Regions from separate parts of the Exiguobacterium sp. s6 genome, predicted to be linked through region 3. Evidence: riboswitches for the same ligand, from Rfam matches in the RefSeq annotation. Region 3 holds a riboswitch; each other region holds the start of a gene.
What was found. A riboswitch is a leader RNA that binds a small molecule or an ion and turns the genes downstream of it on or off. The one in region 3 is predicted to bind thiamine pyrophosphate.
Positions count from the first base shown of each region.

Region 1: linked by a shared signal. The riboswitch ahead of thiW (energy coupling factor transporter S component ThiW) and the one ahead of KNP75_RS06225 (YkoF family thiamine/hydroxymethylpyrimidine-binding protein) in region 3 are both predicted to bind thiamine pyrophosphate.
Region 2: linked by a shared signal. The riboswitch ahead of tenA (thiaminase II) and the one ahead of KNP75_RS06225 (YkoF family thiamine/hydroxymethylpyrimidine-binding protein) in region 3 are both predicted to bind thiamine pyrophosphate.

Region 1 covers NZ_JACSLN010000001.1:22,923-26,196, forward strand. The annotation lists gene KNP75_RS00165 (GNAT family N-acetyltransferase) at 1-454, shown strand, start outside; gene KNP75_RS00170 (hypothetical protein) at 449-715, opposite strand; gene thiW (energy coupling factor transporter S component ThiW) at 779-1,267, opposite strand; TPP riboswitch at 1,332-1,430, opposite strand; gene KNP75_RS00180 (hypothetical protein) at 1,455-1,775, opposite strand; gene KNP75_RS00185 (aminoglycoside phosphotransferase family protein) at 1,818-2,786, shown strand; gene KNP75_RS00190 (hypothetical protein) at 2,788-3,274, opposite strand, start outside.
Region 2 covers NZ_JACSLN010000001.1:66,596-69,869, reverse strand. The annotation lists gene thiD (bifunctional hydroxymethylpyrimidine kinase/phosphomethylpyrimidine kinase) at 1-584, opposite strand, end outside; gene thiM (hydroxyethylthiazole kinase) at 584-1,372, opposite strand; gene tenA (thiaminase II) at 1,369-2,043, opposite strand; TPP riboswitch at 2,126-2,230, opposite strand; gene pelG (exopolysaccharide Pel transporter PelG) at 2,292-3,274, opposite strand, start outside.
Region 3 covers NZ_JACSLN010000001.1:1,204,858-1,208,131, reverse strand. The annotation lists gene KNP75_RS06235 (ABC transporter ATP-binding protein) at 1-68, opposite strand, end outside; gene KNP75_RS06230 (ECF transporter S component) at 61-636, opposite strand; gene KNP75_RS06225 (YkoF family thiamine/hydroxymethylpyrimidine-binding protein) at 629-1,222, opposite strand; TPP riboswitch at 1,302-1,402, opposite strand; gene KNP75_RS06220 (GTP-binding protein) at 1,465-2,658, opposite strand; gene KNP75_RS06215 (hypothetical protein) at 2,761-3,024, opposite strand; gene KNP75_RS06210 (SMP-30/gluconolactonase/LRE family protein) at 3,037-3,274, opposite strand, start outside.

The DNA.
Region 1 (3,274 bases), 1.2 Mb from region 3:
ACTCGTCGATGACACGAACCGGGATGCCGTCGTCGCCTTGACCGTCGCTTCTGACCAAGCCCGTTTTATCGAAACGAACGCCGAATCGCTCCGCGAGATGGAAACCGATGTCAAATATGCGTGGCAGTGCTATGCACTTTGTCGTGATGATCATCCCGTCGGCTTCATGATGATTGGGGCAGAGAACAAGGTGGAGCGTTACATCTGGCTCGATCGATTTATGATCGATGTGACAGAGCAAGGGAAAGGAATCGGGTCACGCTTTTTACAGTTGGCGCTCGTGTGGATTCAAGAGCGATTCGATGTGGATGACATCGTCCTCAGTCTCCATCCGACGAACGAACTAGCGAAACGATTTTATGAGAAGGGTGGATTTGTCGACAGCGGCTTGATTGATGAGGCAAACGGGGAAGAGATTTGGGTGTATCACGTCAAACAGGGACAGCCGTCATGAGTCGGCCGTCCCTGTTTTCGTCGTCGTTGAGCCTTGAACAGCGTTGCCCGCTTTGAAAAAGAGGACGAGGGCAGCCACTCCGAAAATCGAGATGGACACATTTTGGAGCAGCACATCGACGAACATCGGCTCGCTGGAAAACGTGCCCGTCGCAATCTGAGCATTCCAGCGGGTGAACGTGGCGATGCGTTCAAGCGTGTACAAGAGACCGGACATGGACAGGCAAGCGGTGGCAGCCAGTAATAGCGTCAATCGATTCAAGAAATGACCTCCCAGTATGTGTTATCCTTATTTTACCATTTTTTTAGCGGGGGGAACTCCTATTTATCGTTTCACCGTGAGCGGTCGCAATTGCTTGACCCGAGCCAAGACGATCCAGCCGAGCACGGCGCCGGTCACACTCGACGCAAGGAAGGCCGGGAAGAAGAACAGTGCCCCGAACTCGTTCCCCATCAACACCTTGGCGTACGGGACGGCGACGAGCGAGGCGATGAGCCCTGTCCCGATGACTTCACCGAATGCGGCGAAGGCGACGCGGTTCGTCTTCATATAGAAGACCCCGGCCAAAAGCGCCCCAATCATACCTCCGGGAAAGGCCAAGAGCGACCCGGTACCGGTCATGACACGGACGATTCCGGTCACGAACGCAACGAGAACGGCCCCGATCGGCCCGACGGTGACGGCGGCGATGACGTTCACCATATGTTGAATCGGATAGGCACGGGCGACACCGGTCGGAATCGAGATGAACAGGGAACCGATGATGGCGATGGCGATGAGCATCGCCATCCAAGTGAGTTGTTGAATACGCATAGATAGTCTCCTTTCAAAATGAAAACGCCACTTCTCCAAGTGGAAAAGTGGCGTGGAAAGACAGACGAATCCCACACCACTTCCCTACGCTGGTATGAGCCAGATCAGGTTCGAAGGGTCCGGCGCATGCCGTCTCAGCCCGAAGGCTCCCCTAGTGGTCGTTTATTAACATGAGTATAGCATACCGTCATTTGACGCGGTCGAGCTTTCGTGGTCGGAACGTGACATAGGTGATGCCGACGAACAGGCCATACAACAAAAGGGAGAAGACGAGATTGATCAGCCACGGGAGTGTCCCCATGAACACGGCGACGGACGCGTTTTGAAACCAGACGAGCGAGAGCGACAGCCCGACAAAGCTGAGAACGAGCGTTGTCCAAAAGCCGACAGCTCGGCGCTTGAACAGACGCCAAACGAGCAGCCCGATGATGAGACTGACGACGGCCGTCGCCCCTAAGTACATATACAAGATGGCATCGACCGGGTATGAATAATATACAACGTCCATATCGTTTCCTCCTAGGAGATGATGAAAGAAAGGGTGAAAAGGATGAGACAGGCAATCCCATGGCGTGACCGATCGTTTCGTGAACGGTTCGAACGATGGATTGAGGCAAACGTGCCGAATGCGAGGTGGCACGTGATCAAAGATACCGATTTGACGTACTTGCTTGTTGGCGCGCTCAATGAGGAACGTTACTACGCCAAAGCGGTGACCGACATCAGTCGTGGTGAGGTCGATTTGTCGGCGTTTCTGGCCGAGCGGCATCCTGATTTCGTCCCTGACGTCATCGCCATCGATTCAGCCCGGAACTGGTTGCTCATGCGAGACATCGGCGGAGAGGCGTTACGTGAACGGCCGGACGTGAGTCGATACGAAGCGGCGTTGCGTCAATACGCACAGCTGCAGCGACAGGAGATCGACCAGATCGAGACCTGCTTGTCTTACGGCATCCCGGACCGCCGACCGACCAAGTTGAAGGACGAAATCCGCACGTATTTACCTGAGCTCTGCGCCGGGCTCGAGCGATACAAAGCCGAGGCCATGCTCGCGCTTCAAGATGAATTGATCGCCATGTGCGATGAGCTGGCGACCGGGATGCCGATGAGTCTCGAGCACGGTGATTTGCACGGCGGCAACATCTTCTGGCGGGAACGGACGAATGATTTGTGTATCCTCGACTGGGGCGACGCGACCGTCACGCATCCATTTTTCAGCGTGCGCGTGTTTTGGAACGCGCTGTACGACTTATTGCCGGAAGAAGACGAGGTCGCCTGGTATGAACAGATTCAAACGATGCGTACGGTTTATTTGGAAGCGTGGAGCGGCGTCGCATCCAAGGACGTGCTTTGGCGTCACTTGTTGATCGCTGAAGAGCTCGGTTGTGTCTATCGGGCCTTGTCGTGGCATGTGTACGTGACGAGTTATCGGTACGACGTAGCTGAGTCGAGCGATAAGCCAGCGCAATGGCTCAACTTGCTACTCGAGTACCGGGACTTGAAACGACGCTTCCCATAAGTCATTCATACTTCTCGAGTAGGTTTTCATAATCCGTCTCGCTCCAAAACAGTGGGGCAATCGACTCCGGCCCTTTGAAGATTTCACCGTCTCGGTCGTAGACGATGGCGTAGCCACCTTCGACTTCAAAGACGATCAAGTCGGCCTTCACTTCCTTGACCCCGTTTCCCGCGATGATGACGTTCTCGAGCGGATCGCGCGCCAGTTGTACGCCCCATTCGTCGAGCTCGACGATGAGCGCGGATGTGTAGGCGTGGCGATTATAGAGCGCCTGAAACTCGTCTTCGGTCAAAACGACGTCCGTCGGTGGGGCACTTGTCCCATATTTTCGTTTCTCGATTTCTTCGACGAATTGAAGGAACGATGCTTCTTGCCAAAACAGCGGCGCGACCGACTCGGGACCGTTAGCGATGTCCCCGTTCTCGCTCTCATAGACGGTGGCGTACGTGCCGTCATCGAGTTTGAATGGATGAATATCGGCGTATGTA
Region 2 (3,274 bases), 1.1 Mb from region 3:
AGGAACACTTCCGACTCCATCATGATCAAGTCTTCGGCAGTTTCACCTTCGAGATGGCCGCCTTTTAAAATAACCGCGCGCACGCCGTACGCTAACATCCGCCGAGCCGCCTCGAGACGATCATTAAACGATCGAATCGTCAACCCGGTCAGCACTTCCGCTTCCGGCACGTTCGGCGTGACGACTGTCGCGAGTGGCAACAAGGAGGTCTTGAGCGCATCGACCGCCGTGTCCTGTAAAAGCGGGGCCCCTCCTTTCGCAATCATGACCGGGTCGACGACGAGTCGGTTGAAGACATGACGTTTCACCCCGGTAGCGACCGCCTCGATGCGCGCCGCATCAAATAACATCCCGGTCTTACATGCTGCGATCGAAAAGTCCGAACCGATTGCATCGAGTTGTTGTGTGATGAGTTCCGGCGACACTGCTTCGACCCCATGCACCCCACGAGTGTTTTGAGCGGTGACGGCCGTCAGAACGCTCGTCCCGAACACGCCGAGCTCTTGAAACGTCTTCAAATCAGCTTGGATTCCCGCTCCCCCGCCAGAGTCCGAACCCGCAATCGTCAATACTTGCGGCCGCATCATGACACCACCTCAATACGGTCGCTCGGCAACTCGACAGCTGTCATCTTGCCGAGTTCATTCAAGAAGTGAACGGGGAAGTCACCCGGTCCATCCGCCAAAGCGGTAGCCAGTTCGCCGCACCGGGCATATCCGGCGAGTGCTGTCGCCGTGGCCGTAACCGCATCCCGTTCGACCGCAAGGAACGCACCGACGACCGCACTGAGTAAGCAGCCGGTCCCTGTCGTCCGGGCCATTGCTGCGGTGCCGCCTTTGATTTCAATCGTCACATCCCCGTCGCTGACGACATCCGTCTCTCCGGTCACGGCAACGACACAGGTGTAGCGTCGTGCCGCCGCGCGTGCGATGTGATTCAAATCAACCCGCGTTTCCCCGGCGTCCACGCCGCGCGTCGTCGCGTCGAGACCAATCAATGTCGCAATTTCTCCGGCATTGCCTCGGATGACCGTCACGCGGACGTGTTGCAAAATGGATGTAGCGACGTCACGTCGAAACGCGGTCGCCCCTACACCGACCGGATCGAAGACGACCGGCCGGCTCGATTCATTCGCCGCCTGTCCGGCTCGAATCATCGTACGTTCCGTCGTCGCATCGAGTGTGCCGATATTGAGTACGAGCGCATCGCTCGCAGACGCCATGTCCGCGACTTCTTCGACGGCTGACGCCATCACCGGCGCAGCGCCGATGGCGAGCAACCCGTTCGCCGAAAAGTTAGCGACGACGATATTCGTAATGTTATGGATGAGTGGCCGTTCGGCTCTGACTTTGTCCCATAAGTCGCGCTTCATCGTGTCACCCCCGCCGGTAAATCCCACGACTCGAGCGTCCACGCCATTTCCCAAAACGCATGTTCATAATAACAACTCTTCAAGAACAGCTGTTGATACCGGACCCGTTCTTCCGCTGTCGCTTGTCCGGCGAGCACGTCGAGCCGTTCAAGCTGTTCCTCGACGAGATCGCGGAACCATTCCGAACCGTACGTCGCAATCCACGTCGCATAGATTGGATGATCGGGTGTCGCATCTTTTAATCGCTCCCCGATCTCATAATAGACCCAGTAGCACGGCAAAATCGAAGCGAGCACATCACCGAGCGTCGGACCGGCCTGTTGCATATGGAGCGCATAAGCGTAAGCCGTCGGGGCCGGCTCAAACGTCGCCCACTCCGCCTCCGTCACGTTGAGCAAGGTGAAAAATTCACGGTGCAACGCATGCTCTGCTTCGATGGTATGGAGCGCATGCGTCAAAAAGCGGCTCGCGACTTCCATGTTCGGGGCGAGGGTCGCGCCTTTCGCCTGTACTTTGGAGAACTGGTTCAAATAGTATGAATCTTGCATGACGTAATGCCTAAATTTCGCCTCGTCGAGTTCGCCTGTTCCGAGCTCGCGGACGAACGGATGGTCAAAGCTGGCTTGAAACAAGGCATCTGCCTCTTGTCGAAGATGTGCGGTGAATGTCATTCATGTCTCCTCCTTTGTAATCAAAAAAGACGCCGCCTCCCATAACGGAAGCGGCGTCGGATTTACACAAAGTGTACGAGAACAATCGGTTCGCCCACTTCCCTACGCTAGCGTGAACTAGATCAGGTTCAAAGGGTCTGGACCTCGTCCATCTCAGCCGCGTCACGCGACTCCCCTAGTGGTAAACATTATGAAATTCGGTCGTCTACGACCACATCATATCAGTCTTTTTCCATGTTGAAAACCCTTTATCGCGAGAAGCGACGGTTCAACAACGTCCCCATTTGGGAGAACCGTTCGGTACCGAGCTTGCGTCGATTCGAGGCCGCGAACACGTAATAATCGACTTTGCCCATGTAATAGATCAAACGCAGGCCGGCCAAGAAGAACGTGATTGTCGTGCTGACAGCAAAGCCAACGCCGTACCAATCGATGCCGCGCGGCAAGAGCAAGAGCGTGAACAACGCATTCAACGTGAAGAACGAGATATTGACGAACAATGCCCCGCGTCGATCCTCGAAATAGAGCAACAACAACGTCAAGATGAGAATCATCGCGTTCGCGAACGCCGCGAGCGTCGTCATCCGAAAGATTTGACCGATCTCATCCGGGACGCCGATCCAACTGACGAACACGCCTGCCATGAGGATGGCGAACAACGTCACGACGCCTTGGCTCCGCGCGAGTCGAATCAACTCATTTTTCAGCACCGACGTCATCGTCTGTTTCGCTTTCTCGATTTGATGGAGCGCCCCGCCGTAGTTAATCAATCCATAAAACGTACGGTAGCGCTCATAAAACCGGGTCTCGACGGCGACGACGAACAAGAGCTGCGTCGGGATGATCGTCAAGTACGACCAAAAGATGGCCGTGTCATAATACGGGTTGAACAAGAACGAGTCCGCGATGATGACGCGTCCTTCACCGAACCAGATGATGAAATTCGTGACCCAAATCCCGAGCACGTACAACACGCCGATGGCGAACAAGTCTGGATAGCGGTCGAAGTACTTGAAGTACGAGAACTCTTTCACCGCGTAGCGGAGTGGGAACGTCCGGAGCATCGCGAAGAACAACCCGAACAACGTCACAATCATCCCGACCGTGAAACCGAGCAATAGCTCGAGACTCGACGGGTTGACCATGAGGCGACTAATCGCGTAGACGCTCCCGACCGAGATGAGTCCGCCGAGCAAGAAGCTATAGGCCACCGCTTGATAATACTTGGCGG
Region 3 (3,274 bases):
GTGATATCCGTCAAGACATCGCATTTCTTGTTCGGATAACGAAATGTCAGATGTTCTGCCTCAACCATGCATACGGTCCTGTCGCGCGAGGGCATACCCATCAAGCGCGCCCGTCCGAAGCAACAAGTCGCTCAAAATCTTACCGCCCAGACCAGCAATCAACATCCCGCTCGTTGCGCGTAGTGCGAACATCGTAGCCACATATGTCGGACTGAGGGCATTGAGCCCTCCCATGACGTACGTATACGCGAAACTTGTCACAGCAGCACTGAATCCGGCGAGCATGAGCACCCAAAGATCATAGCGTTTATAACCCGTCAAAGCGAACGCCGCTTCGGCGCCGATCCCTTGAACGATCCCAACTAAAATGATGCGCGGTCCGATGGCGTTGCCAATCATCATCTCAATCGTCGCCGCAAGCACTTCGGACAAGAATGCAGCCCCAGGCTTGCGAATGATATAAGCTGCGATAATCGAGACGATGAACCATATCCCAAAAATCCATTCGTAGGCGATTGGTCCAATCAGACCGGCCCACAAGTTACCAGCATGGACGAACGCCAAATAGACCACCGCGAACACGACCGATAAAATCGACAACAAGACGATTTCTTTTAACTTCCACGATTTAAGCATCCATGCGTCCCTCGTGTGACGGGCTGTTCACGCTGAACGTCACCGTCATGACGACGTGGCTTGTCTTCTGTCGGACGCGATCAAACGTCGCCTCATAGAAAGCGAACACCGGCTCGATGTCCCCATGTATGCCTGAGGCGTAATGCATCGAGTCATTGAAGACACCCCGCTCTTTCGCAAAAGCGATTTCTTCGTAGATGATGTCCATGTAGTTCTCATCACCGAGCGGATAGAGCGCGAACTGTGAAGAGACATATTGCGGACCGACGGGACCATTAAGCGGTTCGCTCGACACAACGAGCACTTCATCTCCGGCCGTATCCCCTGGACACCCGACCGAGAACGTCCCGCTCATCGACACATGTTCCCCTGTCTTCGTCGCGTGTGACAGCACGGTCTTAGCCACATCGAATACATGCTCACTTCGTCCACGGATGACCGTCGACACGTCATCGGTATGTCGCCAGACGTTTTGTAAATCCGTCTCCTTCAACGCCCCTTTGATGATGCTCACGAAATCAGTCGTCATCGGGCTCAGTGTAAAGCGGAACCCGACGATCGGGCTCGTTCCACATTGTTTGTTCATGTTCTATTCCCCCTTATTATGTGTACACAAAAAAGCCGCATCCATGAGAATGCGGCCACTCGTCCAATTTTAATCCATTAGAAAAAGTGCCACACTTCCTCACGCCGGTATTACCCGGATCGAGTCATAAGGGATTGGAGCCATGCTCACATCTCAGCCGAAGCACCCCTAGTGTAGTCCAATGTATGCGGTTGTTCATGCAAGAATCAGTATAGACGACCGCTTTCATTTTGTAAACGGTCTTATGAGAACGTGACGACCTCGTTCCCCGGAAGTGTGTCCCGGAGCGTCGACCAATCCAGCGCCATCTCCTCATCTGTCAGCAGACAGTGATCGAGCTCTTGTTCGATGATGGCTCGATCCATCCGCTGCCCAATCAAGACGAGCTCCGTCTGTCGGTCCCCGTACGGTTCGACATAGTCGGCGGCGAGTTCCGGTTCGGCCGCGAACATGTGACGGCGCTCTTCTTCCGGAAGCGTCGCGAGCCAGCGTCCGGCATGTTCGAGCGTCGAGGCGTAACCCGCTTGTGAAAACAGACAGGCGAGGTCGTTCCGTGAAGCGATCCATAAAAACCCTTTCGCACGGACGATTTCTTCCGGAAACGTCTCAATCCAGGCATGGAGACGCTCCGGGTGGAACGGCCGACGCCGACGGTAGACGAATGAGCTGATGCCATACTCTTCCGTCTCCGGCGTGTGCACATCTGTCTCAAGTTCTTGAATCCACCCGGCCGCATGCATCGCCTGTTCGAAATCGAACAAATTGACATCCAACAGCTCGGTCAATTCCACGTTCGCATGGACAGACGTCAACAGCTTCGCGGTTGGGTTGAGCGCCTTCAACAGTCCGGTCATCTCGCCGAGTTCGGTCTCGGTCACGCGATCCGCCTTGTTCAAGACGATGATATCGGCGAATTCGACTTGGTCGACGAGCAGGTCGACGACTTCGCGGACGTCCGTCGCCTCGATCGCCTGCTTGCGTTCATGGAGCGACTCGCCCGAGTTGAAATCTTTTAAGAACCGAAACGCATCGACGACGGTCACCATCGCATCAATATAGACTCGGCTCGTCAAATCGATGCCGAGGGCGTCATCGGCATATGTAAACGTTTGGGCGACCGGGATCGGCTCTGAGATACCGGACGACTCGATGATGATTCCGTCGAGGTCCCGGTCGTTCGCAAGCTCTGCTACCGCCTCGAGCAGGTCCTCACGGAGCGTGCAACAGATGCAGCCGTTCGATAGTTCGACCAACTTTTCGTCCGTCCTTGAAAAACCGCCCTGTTCAATCAATCGCTCATCGATATTCAACTCGCTCATGTCGTTGACGATGACGGCGTATTTCTTGCCCGTCCGATTGTTCAATATGTGGTTCAATAGTGTCGTCTTACCGCTTCCTAAATAACCGGACAGCACGGTGATCGGGATTCGTCTCATTCTACCCACTCCTAAATCGTAATGATTACTTTTTAGATAATGACGGGTCGGTGACGTCTTGTCAAGAAAAAAACACGCCCGTTTCCGGACGTGTTCTCCTGCCTATTCCTCTAACGCCTTGCGTTCGGCCTCTGAGCGTGGATAGGCGTTCGCCTGCCATTCGGCTCGATAAATCGAGTCGAGCTGGGTCAGACCGACCTCATCCGCGTCCTTGTCGGCATCCACACTCGGCGTCTCATCCCACCGCGGATTCAAATACGTATGATCGTCTTCCCGGTTTGCCTCCAACAGCTTTTGAATCCCGACCCGGGCGACCGCCGCGAGCGCCAAACCGATTCCCGCACGAACGAGCAATCGTTTTACCATCTTCGTACCTCCTTATCGACCAAACCGATAGAGCGGCATCCCTTTCACATCTGTATCAATTTTAAAGACCGACCCTGCGTCCGGATGGGCCTCGAGCGCCGCGTCATCCATTCCTTCGCGCGCCGTCGTGATCGCAAGTTGTTTCAAGTCATCACCGACGAAACAGCATGACGTGACGTTCGGGGCCGGCACGAGCACCTCGAGCACTTTTTCACCCGTCTTCGGGTTCCAGCGCGAGACGCGTCCGCCC